Regions from separate parts of the Enterobacter sp. H2G27 genome, predicted to be linked through region 2. Evidence: riboswitches for the same ligand, from Rfam matches in the RefSeq annotation. Region 2 holds a riboswitch; the other holds the start of a gene.
The links. A riboswitch is a leader RNA that binds a small molecule or an ion and turns the genes downstream of it on or off. The one in region 2 is predicted to bind thiamine pyrophosphate.
Positions count from the first base shown of each region.

Region 1 (7,680 bases), 4.1 Mb from region 2:
CATACACGCACCGATAGCCACTTTTTTTCGCCCCCCAAATGTAGACCAGACAAGGGGCGAAAGGGAAGAGTCGAGGAGCGACAAAACGGGCGTTATCTCAAGATTTATTGTCTCATTGGTTAAAAATTATACCAATATTGCTCTCGCCAGCCTCTCGTAAGTCCGCGCGCAGCCCTTTTATCAGCTCAATATCGCGTTCTTCACACTCTGCTAACAGGCGGAAAATTTCCCACTGAATGTCCCATTCTTGCTCAACCGCCGGGTTCGCACGCAGCTCTTCGTCGGTCATTTCCCGACCTTCCTGGGTCATTTCCAGCATCGCGACGGTCGTAATAGATGCCTTACTGACTTCAATAGCGTGCTCCAGCGTTTCACCGCTCAGTCGGGAGTGCAGCAGTTCGCTTAACGCCACGCAGGCATCAATTGCCGGGTAGACGCCGTACAGGTCAAAATCATCCGCCACCGGAATCGCCTCTTCCAGCTTTTCGAGCTGAGAGTCGAAATTCACCTTCGCGTCTTTCACCGTCAGCGTTTCCCAGATCAGATCCAGAATGCGGCGGTAGATATGGCCATCACCAAAACCCGTCTGCTTGCAGAACGCGGCATAGTTGGGATACATGCGCTCGCACAGGCAAGCCATAAAGGTGACGTGCTGCCAGCTTTCCAGCTTTTCAAGGCGCAGGTGAATTGGGTTTTGTAGCATGATGATCTCTCGAATCGAAAATTAGGCGCAGTTTACCTGAATCATCGCTGAATTTCCTGCCAACGAACAAAAGCCGGACGTGAAGACGCCACGGCGTCTGCCCAGCGCGTCGGCTCCGGCAAGCGGTAGCCCTTCATGCAGCGCTGCACCCACGCGAGGGCGCTGTCCATGCTCACACGGTGCCCGGTAGCGATAAAGAGCGGGTTACAGCGTGCCTTGCTGCGCCAGACCCACGCCAGCTGCTCGCCTTTATGGATGAGCGGCGCCAGCGCACCCGGCTCGGATGAAAGAGGTTCAAACGCGCCGCACAGGCGTTTCTTGGCGACGCCAATGGTCGGCACATCCACCAGCAGCCCAAAATGACTGGCAACGCCTAAACGACGCGGATGTGAGATCCCGTGTCCATCGACAAACAGCAGGTCAGGTTTTTGCGAAAGCTGCTCCCACGCTGCCAGCAGCGCGGGATATTCGCGGAAGGAGAGAAAGCCCGGAATGTACGGCATGGTGGTCGCGATACGCTCGACCTTGTACTCCACCAGCTCAAGCGAAGGGTATTTCAGTACCACCATCGCCGCTCGCGTCACGTCCCCACCCTGCTCGAATCCGACGTCTGCTCCGCCAATGTACTGCGGAGGGTCCTTATCCAGACAATCCTCGCGGATCACCGATGAGGCCAGTTCGATTTGTTGAGCGCGTAGCGACGCGAGATCCATAACGACTCCTTACTTGTGATACTGGGCAGAAAGCCGATGCACCGCCTCCACAAATACGCCTGCGTGTTCTGGCGGCACATCCTGATGAATGCCGTGGCCGAGGTTAAAGACGTGGCCTTCCCCCTGGCCGAAACCAGACAGTATAGTCGACACTTCTTCTTCAATGCGGGCTGGCGGCGCATAAAGCATGGACGGGTCCATATTGCCCTGCAGCGCTACTTTGTCGCCCACGCGACGACGCGCATCGGCAATATCGGTGGTCCAGTCGAGACCCAGCGCGTCGCAGCCGGTTGCCGCCATCGCTTCCAGCCACTGGCCGCCACCTTTGGTGAACAGCGTCACCGGCACGCGGCGACCTTCGTTTTCACGCAGCAGGCCGTCGACGATTTTATGCATGTAATACAGGGAGAACTGCTGATAATCGCGCCCGGTCAGCACGCCGCCCCAGGTATCGAAAATCATCACCGACTGCGCGCCCGCCTTAATCTGCGCGTTCAGATAGAGCGTAACGCTCTTCGCCAGCTTGTCGAGCAGCGCATGCAGGGCCAGCGGCTCGGCGTACATCATCTTTTTAATCATGGTGAAGGCTTTGCTGCTGCCCCCTTCCACCATATAGGTCGCAAGCGTCCACGGGCTGCCTGAGAAGCCAATCAGCGGCACTTCACCTTTCAGCTCGCGGCGAATGGTGCGCACGGCGTTCATCACGTAGCCCAGTTCGCCTTCCGGATCGGGGATCGGCAGCTTGTCCACGTCGGCTTTGCTTTTGATCGGAGAGGTGAAACGCGGACCTTCACCGGTTTCGAAGTACAGGCCAAGGCCCATCGCATCCGGAATGGTCAGAATATCCGAGAAGAGGATCGCCGCATCCAGCGGGAAGCGGCGCAGCGGCTGGAGCGTCACTTCACAGGCCAGCTCGGCGTTTTTGCAAAGCGACATAAAATCGCCCGCCTGCGCGCGCGTGGCTTTGTACTCTGGCAGATAGCGTCCCGCCTGGCGCATCATCCACACCGGGGTGACATCAACGGGCTGGCGCAGCAGCGCACGCAGATAACGATCGTTCTTCAGTTCGGTCATTTTTGCAGTTCCTTAAGCGTCATGGCCTCAGTGTAACACTACTCATACTCGGCCCGACACATCGCCACGGTATCTTCTATTAGCCGACGCGCCACGGTACCCGGTGGGGGGAGCAGCGGTAGATCGTCATAGCGATACCAGTTCGCATCCAGCAGCTCTTTCCGATCGATAACGATCTCGCCGCTGTCATATTCGGCCATAAAGGCCGTCATCAGCGACTGCGGGAACGGCCACGGCTGGGAGGTAACGTAGCGCAGGTTCTTCACTTTGATGCCGCTCTCCTCCATTACCTCGCGCGCCACCGCCTGCTCCAGCGTTTCGCCCACCTCGACGAAGCCGGCCAGCACGGTGTGTACGCCGTTGCGATGACGTGTATGCTGCGCCAGCAGAATGGAATCATCCCGGCGGATAGCGACGATAATGCACGGCGCAATCTGCGGATAGTAGCGCTCGCGGCAGTGGCTGCAGAGCATCGCCCACTCGGTTTTGCTCGGGTGCATGGTATGACCGCAGTAGCCGCAGTATTTGTGCGAGCGATAAAACTCCGCCAGCTGCACGCCGCGCCCCGCCAGCTGGAACAGGCCCACGTCCAGATCCAACACCTGGCGAACGGATCCCATATCCTGACGACGCGCTTGCTGGATCAACCACACGGGCTCACCCTGCCACTCGCCGATCTCTAGCGCAGGCTGGCCCACGAGATCGAACGTTTCCGCCGCACCGTAGGGCAGTTCTCCACCGGGCAACCATAATTTTTGTTCGTGGCTGACGATCCACCAACCCAGATCTGATTTTTCAATAATACGATCCATATCTATTGCACTACCTTCGCTTCACTGACATGTTGTTAGCATTGTGGTTACATTCTGGATGAGCAGATTCAATCCTACACTTTGCGGAGTCGACCATGTTAAACCAGCTAGAAAGCCTGACTGAGCGCGTTAGAGGAAGTAACAAACTGGTGGATCGCTGGCTGCATGTGCGCAAGCATCTACTCGTGGCTTATTACAATCTGGTCGGCATTAAGCCTGGCAAAGAATCGTTTATGCGACTGAACGAAAAAGCGCTGGATGATTTTTGTCAGGGCCTGGTCGACTATCTGTCCGACGGCCATTTCAATATTTATGAACGCATTATCCGCGAAATGGAAGGGACAACGCCGTATTTAGCGGCCAGCAAGCTCTATCCGCTGCTGGAAGCCAATACCCAGCAGATCATGGATTACTATGATTCCGCGCTCGAGAATGCCATCGATCACGATAACTATCTTGAGTTCCAGAAAGCGCTATCCGACCTCGGCGAAGCGCTGGAGGAGCGATTCACGCTGGAAGATAAGCTGATCTCTCTCGCCCTGGACAATGATTTGAACATCAGTAACGAAGAGAACGTCGCGCGCCCTGCTTGAGTTCTTAATCGTTAACGAGTAATTTACAACCATTCGCCCCTCTCACGAGGGGGATTTTTCTTGTCGGAGTGCCCAGAGCGAAAGCCGGGCTGAGACCGTTAATTCGGGATCCGCGGAACCTGATCAGGCTAATACCTGCGAAGGGAACAAGAGTCACACTGCTGTTGTATCGCCCCCCGGGCGATCCTCTCTTGCTTCATCCGTCGTCTGACAAGCCATGTCCTTCACTTTTGGAATGAGCTATGTCTACTGCAAAACTGACCCGCCGCGAACAGCGCGCACAGGCCCAACACTTCATCGATACCCTGGAAAGCACTGCTTTCCCGAACTCGAAACGCATCTACATTTCCGGCTCGCAGGACGATATTCGCGTTCCGATGCGCGAAATCCACCTCAGCCCGACGCTTATCGGCGGCAGCAAAGAGAATCCGCAGTATGAAGACAACGAAGCCGTGCCGGTGTATGACACCTCCGGCCCATACGGCGATCCTGATGTTGCCATCAACGTCCAGCAGGGGCTGGCAAAGCTGCGCCAGCCGTGGATTGACGCGCGTAACGACTGCGAAGAGCTGAGCGTGCTCAGCTCTGCGTACACCAAAGAGCGCCTGGCCGACGACGGTCTGGACGAGCTGCGCTTTACCGGCCTGCTGACGCCAAAACGTGCTAAAGCAGGTAAATGCGTGACCCAGCTGCACTACGCCCGCCAGGGTATCGTCACGCCGGAGATGGAGTTCATCGCCATCCGTGAAAACATGGGTCGCGAGCGTATCCGCAGCGAAGTGCTGCGCTATCAGCATCCTGGTGAAGGCTTTGGCGCTCGCCTGCCGGAGAACATCACGCCGGAGTTTGTGCGTGACGAAGTGGCCGCCGGGCGCGCGATTATCCCCGCCAACATCAACCACCCGGAGTCCGAGCCGATGATTATCGGCCGCAACTTCCTGGTGAAGGTCAACGCGAACATCGGTAACTCGGCCGTCACCTCCTCCATCGAAGAAGAGGTGGAAAAGCTGGTCTGGTCCACGCGCTGGGGTGCGGATACGGTAATGGATCTTTCCACCGGCCGCTATATCCATGAAACCCGCGAATGGATCCTGCGTAACAGCCCGGTGCCGATCGGCACCGTCCCGATTTATCAGGCGCTGGAGAAGGTCAACGGCATTGCCGAAGACCTCACCTGGGAAGCGTTCCGCGACACCCTGCTGGAGCAGGCCGAGCAGGGCGTGGACTACTTCACCATTCACGCGGGCGTGCTGCTGCGCTACGTGCCGATGACCGCGAAGCGTCTGACCGGCATCGTCTCGCGCGGCGGCTCCATCATGGCGAAGTGGTGCCTCTCCCATCACCGGGAAAACTTCCTCTACGAACACTTCCGCGAAATTTGCGAGATCTGCGCCGCCTATGACGTCTCTCTGTCACTGGGCGACGGCCTGCGCCCGGGCTCCATCCGTGACGCCAACGACGAAGCGCAGTTTGCCGAGCTGCACACGCTGGGCGAACTGACCAAAATCGCCTGGGAGTATGACGTGCAGGTGATGATTGAAGGCCCGGGACACGTGCCGATGCAGATGATCCGCCGCAACATGACCGAGGAGCTGGAGCACTGCCACGAAGCGCCGTTCTACACCCTGGGACCGTTGACCACCGATATTGCGCCGGGCTATGACCACTTCACCTCAGGCATTGGCGCGGCGATGATCGGCTGGTTCGGCTGCGCCATGCTCTGCTACGTGACGCCGAAAGAGCACCTCGGCCTGCCAAACAAAGAGGACGTGAAGCAAGGGCTGATTACCTACAAAATTGCCGCCCACGCGGCGGATCTGGCCAAGGGCCATCCGGGCGCGCAAATCCGCGATAACGCCATGTCGAAGGCGCGCTTTGAATTCCGCTGGGAGGATCAGTTCAACCTGGCGCTGGACCCGTTCACCGCCCGCGCCTACCACGACGAAACCCTGCCGCAGGAATCGGGCAAAGTCGCGCATTTCTGCTCCATGTGCGGACCAAAATTCTGCTCGATGAAAATCAGCCAGGAGGTGCGCGACTACGCCGCAGCGCAAACCATTGAAGTGGGCATGGCGGACATGTCTGAAACCTTCCGCGCCAGAGGCGGCGAAATCTACCTCAAAAAAGAGGAGGCGTAATGTACCAGCCCGATTTCCCGCCCGTCCCCTACCGTTTAGGGCTCTATCCGGTGGTGGACAGCGTGGCGTGGATAGCGCGACTGCTGGAAGCAGGCGTTCGCACGATCCAGCTGCGCATCAAGGACAAGCACGATGACGAGGTGGAAGCCGATGTGGTTGCCGCCATCGCGCTGGGGCGCCGGTATAACGCCCGCCTGTTTATCAACGACTACTGGCGGCTGGCCGTTAAGCACCGGGCGTACGGCGTGCATCTGGGCCAGGAGGACCTGGAAACAACGGATCTGAGCGCAATCCGTGAAGCCGGGTTGCGTCTGGGCGTGTCAACGCACGATGACATGGAGATTGACGTGGCCCTGGCGGCCCGTCCCTCTTACATCGCGCTCGGTCACGTCTTCCCGACGCAAACCAAGCAGATGCCCTCCGCTCCGCAGGGTCTGACGCAGCTGGCAAGTCACGTTAAACGCCTTGCCGATTACCCCACTGTCGCCATCGGAGGAATCAGCCTTGAACGTGCCCCGGCGGTGCTGGAGACCGGCGTCGGCAGCATCGCCGTCGTCAGTGCCATCACCCAGGCCGCAGACTGGCGGTCCGCCACCGAACAGCTGTTACAGCTGGCAGGAGCAGGCGATGAACGATAGTGACTTTATGCGCTACAGCCGTCAGATCCTGCTGGAAGATATCGCCATCGACGGACAGCAAAAGCTGCTCGCCAGCCGGGTGCTGATTGTCGGTCTGGGCGGATTAGGCGCACCCGCCGCGCTTTATCTGGCAGGCGCAGGTATCGGTACGCTGGTGCTGGCCGACGACGACGAGGTTCACCTCAGCAACCTGCAGCGACAAATCCTCTTTACCACCGAGGATATCAACCAGCCGAAAGCGCAAATCACCCGGCAGCGCCTGGCGCAGCTCAACCCGGATATCGAGCTGATTGCCTTACAGGAGCGGCTTAGCGGTGAAAGCCTGCGCCGTGAAGTCGCCCTTGCCGACGTGGTGCTGGACTGCACGGACAACATGGCGACGCGCCAGGCGATTAACGCCGCCTGCGTGGCAAATCATACTCCGCTCATTACCGCCAGCGCGGTGGGGTTCGGCGGGCAAATGATGGTCCTGACCCCGCCTTGGACGCAGGGCTGCTATCGCTGCCTGTGGCCAGACGATACCGAGCCGACGCGCAACTGCCGTACGGCGGGCATTCTTGGCCCGGTGGTCGGGGTGATGGGCACCATGCAGGCGCTGGAGGCCATCAAGCTGCTCAGCGGCATGGAGACGGAACGCAATACGCTGCGGCTGTTTGATGCCCGCTCCAGCAGCTGGCGCCAGCTGGCGTTACGCCGCGCCAGCCGCTGCCCGGTATGTGGAGACCGCGATGCGCATTCTGTTTAACGATGAGCCGATGAGATGCGACGACGGGCTTACCATTGCCGCACTGCTCGACAAGCTGCGTCAGCTCAAGCCGGGAACGGCGCTGGCGCTCAATCAACAGATCCTGCCGCGCGAGCAGTGGGAACATCAGCAGGTCAATGAAGGCGACCAGATCCTGCTGTTTCAGGTTATCGCAGGGGGCTGAGATGTTACGTATTGCCGATAAGGTTTTTGATTCGCATCTGTTTACCGGAACCGGAAAATTCGCCTCGCCGCAGCTGATGG
Region 1 is NZ_JBSVSI010000001.1:4,552,352-4,560,031, reverse strand. It holds gene ACW9E7_RS21640 (YjaG family protein) at 113-703, opposite strand; gene nfi (deoxyribonuclease V) at 745-1,416, opposite strand; gene hemE (uroporphyrinogen decarboxylase) at 1,426-2,490, opposite strand; gene nudC (NAD(+) diphosphatase) at 2,529-3,302, opposite strand; gene rsd (sigma D regulator) at 3,398-3,895, shown strand; TPP riboswitch at 3,950-4,058, shown strand; gene thiC (phosphomethylpyrimidine synthase ThiC) at 4,138-6,033, shown strand; gene thiE (thiamine phosphate synthase) at 6,033-6,671, shown strand; gene ACW9E7_RS21605 (HesA/MoeB/ThiF family protein) at 6,661-7,416, shown strand; gene thiS (sulfur carrier protein ThiS) at 7,400-7,600, shown strand; gene thiG (thiazole synthase) at 7,602-7,680, shown strand, end outside.
Region 1: it holds a riboswitch for thiamine pyrophosphate, as region 2 does, so the genes downstream of both, thiC (phosphomethylpyrimidine synthase ThiC) here and thiB (thiamine ABC transporter substrate binding subunit) in region 2, are expected to answer to the same signal.

Region 2 (7,680 bases):
CCAGCTGGTGGGCGACAAGGCCGCCGTGCGCCAGATGCTGGTCTCCCATCTCGGACGCAGCTTTCGTCAGGGCCGACACATTCTGCGGGTGCTCTACTACCGTCCGATGAAAAATCTTTTGCCCGGCACGGCGTTACGCCGCTCGGAAACCCACATGGCCCGACAAATCTTCAGCGGCCTGACGCGCATAAATGAGGAAAACGGGGAACTGGAGGCGGATATTGCCCATCACTGGCAGCAGCTTTCCCCGCGCCACTGGCGCTTCTTCTTACGCCCCGGCATCCACTTTCACCACGGCCGCGAGCTGGAAATGCACGACGTCATCGCCTCTCTGGAACGCGCCCGCAGGCTGCCGCTCTACTCGCATATTTCGCGCATCCATTCCCCCACGGCCTGGACGCTGGACATTGAGCTGTCGCAGCAGGACAAGTGGCTTCCCTGGCTGCTGGGCTATGTACCGTCGATGATTTTGCCCGGCGAGTGGGAATCGATGAACAATTTTGCCAGCCTGCCAATTGGCACCGGGCCCTACGCCGTGTCCCGCAATAACAGCAACCAGCTGAAAATCCGCGCGTTCGATGACTACTTTGGCTATCGGGCGCTGATCGACGAAGTGAACGTGTGGGTATTGCCTGATCTCAATGAAGACCTGAGCTGCGGTCTGACGCTTGAAGGCCCCACCACCGGAGAAAAGGCCGTGGAGAGCCGCCTGGAGGAAGGATGCTACTATCTCCTGTTTGACCGCCGCACCCACCGCGGGGCAAACCAGGGCGTCCGCAAGTGGATCAGCCACGTGCTGTCCCCTTCCAATCTGATCTACCATGCGGAAGAGCAGTACCAGACATACTGGTTTCCGGCCTACGGTCTGCTTCCGCGCTGGCACCACGCCCGGCCGTCGCACTGCGACAAACCCGCAGGGCTGGAGTCCATCACCCTGACCTACTACCGCGAGCACGTGGAGCATCGTTTTATCGCGAGGATCATGACCCGCTTGCTGGCAGCCGAGGGGGTCAAGTTAGAGGTAAGAGAAGTGGACTATGACGAATGGCATCAGGGAGAGATCGCCAGCGATATCTGGCTCAACAGCGCTAATTTTACCCTGCCGCTCGATTTTTCATTATTTTCACATCTGTATGAAGTACCGCTGATCCAGCACTGCATCGATCGGGACTGGCAGCAGGACGCCGCCCTGTGGCGATCGGGCGAGATGAACCTTGCCGTTTGGTGCCAGCAGCTGCTGGCCGAGCAGGCGATCGTCCCGCTGATCCACCACTGGCTGATGATCCAGGGCCAGCGCAGCATGCGCGGCCTGCGGATGAACACCCTGGGCTGGTTTGATTTTAAATCCGCCTGGTTTGCGCCCCCGGAGCCATAACGCTTTCGTAATATTCACCAAATCATTACAATAGCGCCGTTCTCAACGGGGTGCTGCATCACAGATGTGCGCTGAGATAATACCCGTCGAACCTGATCCGGATAACGCCGGCGAAGGGATTTGAGGCTGTCGCTCAAAATCCTTTGCCACTCAACCTTGAGGTGCAAAGTGTTAAAAAAAGTTCTTCCCCTGCTGGCGCTGTTTGCGCTGCCTGCTTTTGCGAAGCCCGTCCTGACGGTCTACACCTATGACTCCTTCTCTGCCGACTGGGGCCCTGGCCCGGTGGTTAAAAAAGCCTTTGAAGCGGACTGTAACTGCGAGCTGAAGTTCGTGGCTCTGGAAGATGGCGTGTCGCTGCTCAACCGTCTGCGTATGGAAGGGAAAAACAGCAAGGCCGACGTGGTGCTCGGGCTGGATAACAACCTGCTGGAAGCCGCCTCGCAAACCAAACTGTTTGCCAAAAGCGGCGTAGCGGCAAATGCCGTTAACGTGCCGGGCGGCTGGAAAAACGACACCTTTGTGCCGTTCGACTATGGCTACTTTGCTTTTGTTTACGACAAAAATAAGCTGAAAAACCCGCCGAAGAGCCTGAAAGAGCTGGTGGAAAGTGACCAGAAATGGCGCGTGATTTATGAAGATCCGCGCACCAGTACGCCAGGCCTGGGCCTGCTGCTGTGGATGCAAAAGGTTTATGGGGATAAAGCGCCGGAGGCGTGGCAGAAACTGGCCGCTAAAACCGTCACCGTCACCAAAGGCTGGAGCGAAGCCTACGGCCTGTTCCTCAAAGGCGAAAGCGACCTGGTGCTGAGCTACACCACCTCTCCGGCCTACCACATTATCGCCGAGAAGAAAGATAACTACGCTGCCGCTAATTTTGCTGAAGGGCACTATCTGCAGGTGGAAGTGGCCGCGCGTACCGCTGCCAGCAAACAGCCGGAGCTGGCCGAGAAGTTCCTGAAGTTTATGGTTTCACCGGCGTTCCAGAATGCGATTCCCGCAGGCAACTGGATGTATCCGGTTACGAACGTTGCGCTGCCCGCAGGTTTCGAGCAGCTGACCAAACCAAACACCTCGCTGGAGTTTACGCCGCAGCAGGTCGCCGCGCAGCGTGCAGCATGGGTAAGTGAATGGCAACGCGCCGTCAGCCGTTGATTCCCGGCTGGTTACTTCCCGGGCTGCTCGCCGCCACAGTGATGGTGGCGGTCAGCCTGGGGGCTTTTCTTGCACTGTGGTTTAACGCGCCAGAGAGCGACCTGCTCGCCCTCTGGCACGACAGCTACCTCTGGCACGTTATCCGGTTCTCCTTCTGGCAGGCGTCCCTTTCAGCCCTGCTGTCGGCGATCCCGGCCATTTTTCTGGCGCGCGCCCTGTATCGGCGGCGTTTTCCCGGCAGGCTGGCACTGCTGCGCCTGTGCGCCATGACGCTGATCCTGCCCGTGCTGGTGGCGGTATTTGGTATCCTCAGCGTTTACGGTCGCCAGGGCTGGCTGGCTTCGCTGTTCGGCCAGCTTGGTCTGGAATGGTCATTCTCTCCTTACGGACTGCAGGGCATTCTGCTCGCGCACGTGTTTTTCAATATGCCGATGGCAACGCGCCTCTTCTTGCAGGCGCTGGAGAACATTCCCGGCGAGCAGCGCCAGGTTGCTGCCCAGCTCGGCATGCGCGGCGTGTCGTTCTTCCGCTTTGTCGAATGGCCGTGGCTGCGCCGCCAGATCCCGCCCGTCGCGGCGTTAATCTTTATGCTCTGCTTTGCCAGCTTTGCCACCGTGCTGTCGCTCGGCGGCGGGCCGCAGGCCACCACTATTGAGCTGGCGATTTACCAGGCGCTGAGTTACGACTACGATCCCGGTCGCGCCGCGCTGCTGGCGATGGTGCAGATGGCGTGCTGCCTTGTGCTGGTCCTTTTGAGCCAGCGGCTGAGTAAAGCCATTCCCGCGGGCAGTAATCAAATAACCGGCTGGCGCGATCCGCAGGACAGCCTGCACAGCCGCGTTACCGATTTTATCCTGATCGCGCTGGCGCTCCTGCTTCTGCTGCCGCCGCTGATGGCCGTTATCGTTGACGGACTGAACCTCAATCTCATGGCAGTCCTGCAACAGCCCGTTCTCTGGCAGGCCACCTGGACCTCGCTGCGTATCGCGCTGGCTGCCGGATTACTGTGCGTCCTCCTGACCATGATGCTGCTGTGGAGCAGCCGTGAGCTCTACGCCCGCCAGGCGCAAAAAGCCGGACAAATGCTGGAGCTGACGGGCATGCTGATCCTGGCGATGCCGGGCATCGTGCTGGCAACGGGCTTCTTTTTACTGTTTAACAGCACCTTCGGCATGCCGGAAAGGGCCGATGGCATTGTGATTTTCACCAACGCCTTAATGGCCATCCCCTACGCGCTTAAGGTGCTGGAAAACCCGATGCGCGACGTCAACAGCCGCTACGATTTGCTGTGTCAGTCGCTGGGCATGCAAGGCTGGCAGCGGCTGAAGGTAGTCGAACTGCGCGCGCTAAAACGCCCGCTGGCGCAGGCGCTGGCGTTTGCCTGCGTGCTCTCTATTGGAGACTTTGGCGTCGTGGCGCTGTTCGGCAATGACGATTTCCGCACGCTGCCGTACTGGCTTTATCAGCAAATCGGCTCTTACCGCAGTCAGGACGGCGCGGTCACCGCGCTGTTACTGCTGCTGCTGTGCTTTGCCTTATTTACCGTTATCGAAAAACTCCCGGGGCGAGATGTTAAAACTGACTGATGTAACCTGGCTCTATCAGCATCTGCCGATGCGCTTCACGCTCTCCGTTCAGCAGGGCGAGCGGATTGCGGTGCTTGGCCCAAGCGGTGCCGGGAAAAGCACCTTGCTCAATTTGATCGCCGGTTTTCTGCAACCTGCCAGCGGGTCGATAGCCATCGATAATCGTGATTTCACCAACGCCCCTCCGGCTAAACGTCCTGTGTCGATGCTGTTTCAGGAAAACAACCTCTTCACCCATCTGACGGTGCGGCAAAACATCGCGCTGGGAATGCATCCGGGGCTCAGGCTGAACGATGCCCAACGCGAAAAACTTGAAGTGATTGCCGGACAGATGGGGATCACCGAATTCATCGACAGGCTGCCGGGCGAGCTCTCCGGCGGCCAGCGTCAGCGCGTGGCGCTGGCGCGTTGTCTGGTGCGCGAGCAGCCGCTGCTGCTGCTGGATGAGCCCTTCTCGGCGCTCGATCCCGCGCTGCGTCAGGAGATGCTCGCCCTGGTGCAGGAGGTCTGCCAGCGTCAGCAGCTTACGATGCTGATGGTTTCGCACAGTATTGAGGATGCAGCACGGATTGCGCCGAGATCGGTGGTCGTTGCAGAAGGGCGAATTGCGTGGGATGGGAAGACGGAAGAGCTGCTCAGTGGTCAAGCGGGGGCGTCTTCACTGTTGGGCATTCGTGCGGTCTGATGCCATCACCCTGGCCCTCTCCCACTGGGAGAGGGCAATAGTCCTTAACGACTGACCACTTTTAATAAAATCTCACCGTACACCGGCATCAGCGGGTGACGAATCAGCGCGACAAGGGCTACCGCAGCTACACCCAGCGTCAGCGGGGCCAGCCACAAAAGACGAGAGCGCGGAAGATAGCGCGTCAGGCGATCGACGCTCGCTTTCGCGCTGCGCCACAGCCGCCAGCAGAGCCAGACCGCCAGCCACAGCAGCACCGCCGTGCCCAGCAGCAGCCACTTGAACTCACCGCTTTGCATACCGTCAGGAATATCGATGGCCGCGCCCGCCAGGATCCCCGGCAGGAAATAGAACGGCGGCCAAAAGACGCAGCCGATGATGTTCGGCACCACAAACTTCGCGACGGGGAGATCCAGCATCCCGGCCACCATCGGCACCAGCGGACGCGTTGGCCCAACAAAGCGGCCCACGAGGATGGTAAACATGCTGTGCTGGTGCAGCGCATGCTCGGTTTTATCCAGCAACGCTTTGTTCTTTTTCATGAACGACCAGCGGTGCAGCGGCTTCTTAAAGCGCCAGCCCAGCCAGAAGGAGATCCAGTCCCCCAGCAGACAGCCGATAATCCCGGCCAGCCATGCCTGCCAGAAATTGACCTCACCGCTGCCGATCAGCGCCCCAAGCCCCGCCATCATCACGGTGCCGGGCAGAATTAACCCGACAAGGGCCAGCGATTCCAGAAACGCCACCAGCGCCACGGCGATGAGCGAGTACATAACGGACTGGGTAATAAAGTGTTCCAGCAATGCCTGCATAACTATTCCGGTCAGAAAACGAATCAGCGATTCTGCTTAGCGCCCCGCACCGCGTCAAGGCAACAATTGTCTGAATAGTTTACAGGTTGCTTCCCGCATTCACCTGTTTGTTTATCTTTTTTTACCGTTTATTCACATCCCGCGCGGAATTCACTGGGGCTGGCACCGGTGCATTTTTTAAATACGCGGGAGAAATAGAGCTGATCCTCAAAGCCCACGTTGCGCCCCACGGTGGCGATGGGCATCCGGGTGGTGCTGAGCAGCAGCTTCGCCTGGCTGATGCGCTGATCCTCGCGCCAGCTCAACACGCTGACGCCAAGCTGCTGGCGGAACAGGTGCGACAGCCGCGACGGCGACAGGCAGACGTGCTGGGCGACGCTGGCAATATCAAACTGGCTATCGGCCAGGTGGTCGCTGATGTACTGGCAGGCGTCGCGCACGCGGTTATCCAGCGGTGGGTTAAGCGACGCGTTAATCGCCTCCATCCGCCGCAGCAGCAGCTGTTCAAGGAGGTTTATCGCCAGCAGTTCGGCATAGCGTCCACCAGCCTGCCCCGCCTCGATAATCTGCGCAAAAAGCTCGCGAAACTGCGCCAGATGCACCTCATCCGGGCGATAAAACCCGGTGTGTGCAAAAATAGCCGGCCAGGAAAGCCACTCCTGCCAGTAGGCGCGCGGACGGAAGTAGACCCACTGGTGATACCACTCTTTGGCATCCGGATGACGGCCATAGTGGTGGATCTCCCCCGGCGGGAACAGCAGGATATCCCCCGGGCGGCAGACGAACTGCTGGTCACCGTTCTTGATGATCCCTTCCCCCCGCACGGTCAGGTTGAGGATATACCCTTTCATTCCGAGCGGTCGGTCGACGTAAAAGTCGAGATATCCCTCAGCCTCGATAGGGGTCAGCCCCGCCACAAGGTGCGCGTTAAACGAGTATCCCGGCAGCAGGGGATCGTTCTGCGTTTCGGCCATAGATTCAGTTCTCCCAAGGGTCCTGAAGGAAACCAATTGTCCATATCACTAAATGCAGGTTAAAAATGGCCCGCGAAAAGATCCAAAAAGCATCACGCCGCTTTTACGTCCGCCATGTTTCAGCCTTTCCCCCTGATTTCTCCGCCAGAGCAGACAGATAACCAGTAACAAAAGTGTCTATAAGTGCGGCAGAAATGTCCACATTGAATATTTGCACGGCGTCACACTTTCCGTCGTAACAGCAATTTAGTCCATAAGATTAGCGGATCCTGCCTGACGACTTTTGTCCCCAGTCTCTAATGTTCTTCCATACCTGTTTTTTCGATGGAGCAACACCATGGCAATTGCGATTGGCCTCGATTTTGGCAGCGATTCAGTTCGCGCGCTGGCAGTGGACTGTACGTCCGGCCAGGAGATAGCAACCAGCGTTGAGTGGTATCCGCGCTGGCAAGAGGGGCGCTACTGCGATGCGCCAAACAACCAGTTCCGTCACCACCCGCGGGACTACATCGAGTCGATGGAAGCGGCGCTCAAAACCGTTCTGGCGGACCTGACCGACGCCCAGCGGGCCGATGTTGTGGGGATTGGCGTCGACAGCACCGGCTCTACGCCTGCCCCTGTCGATGCCGAAGGCCGCGTGCTGGCGCTGCGCCCGGAGTTTGCCGACAACCCGAACGCCATGTTCGTGCTGTGGAAAGACCATACCGCCGTGGAAGAGGCCGAAGCCATCACCCGCTTATGCCATCAGCCGGGCAAAACGGACTACTCACGTTATATCGGCGGGATTTACTCCAGCGAGTGGTTCTGGGCCAAGATCCTGCACGTCACCCGCGCGGACGCGTCTGTCGCACAGGCAGCGGCGTCATGGATTGAGCTATGCGACTGGGTGCCTGCCCTGCTCTCCGGCACCACGCGCCCGCAGGATATCCGCCGCGGCCGCTGCAGCGCCGGGCATAAATCCCTGTGGCATGAAAGCTGGGGCGGCCTGCCTCCGGCCGCGTTCTTTGATGAGCTCGACCCGATCGTCAACAAGAGCCTGTCATACCCGCTGTTTACCGACACCTTCACCGCCGATATTCCCGTCGGCACCCTCTGC
Region 2 is NZ_JBSVSI010000001.1:481,468-489,147, reverse strand. It holds gene sgrR (HTH-type transcriptional regulator SgrR) at 1-1,375, shown strand, start outside; TPP riboswitch at 1,412-1,512, shown strand; gene thiB (thiamine ABC transporter substrate binding subunit) at 1,544-2,527, shown strand; gene thiP (thiamine/thiamine pyrophosphate ABC transporter permease ThiP) at 2,503-4,113, shown strand; gene thiQ (thiamine ABC transporter ATP-binding protein ThiQ) at 4,097-4,798, shown strand; gene ACW9E7_RS02255 (DedA family protein) at 4,843-5,610, opposite strand; gene araC (arabinose operon transcriptional regulator AraC) at 5,739-6,584, opposite strand; gene araB (ribulokinase) at 6,922-7,680, shown strand, end outside.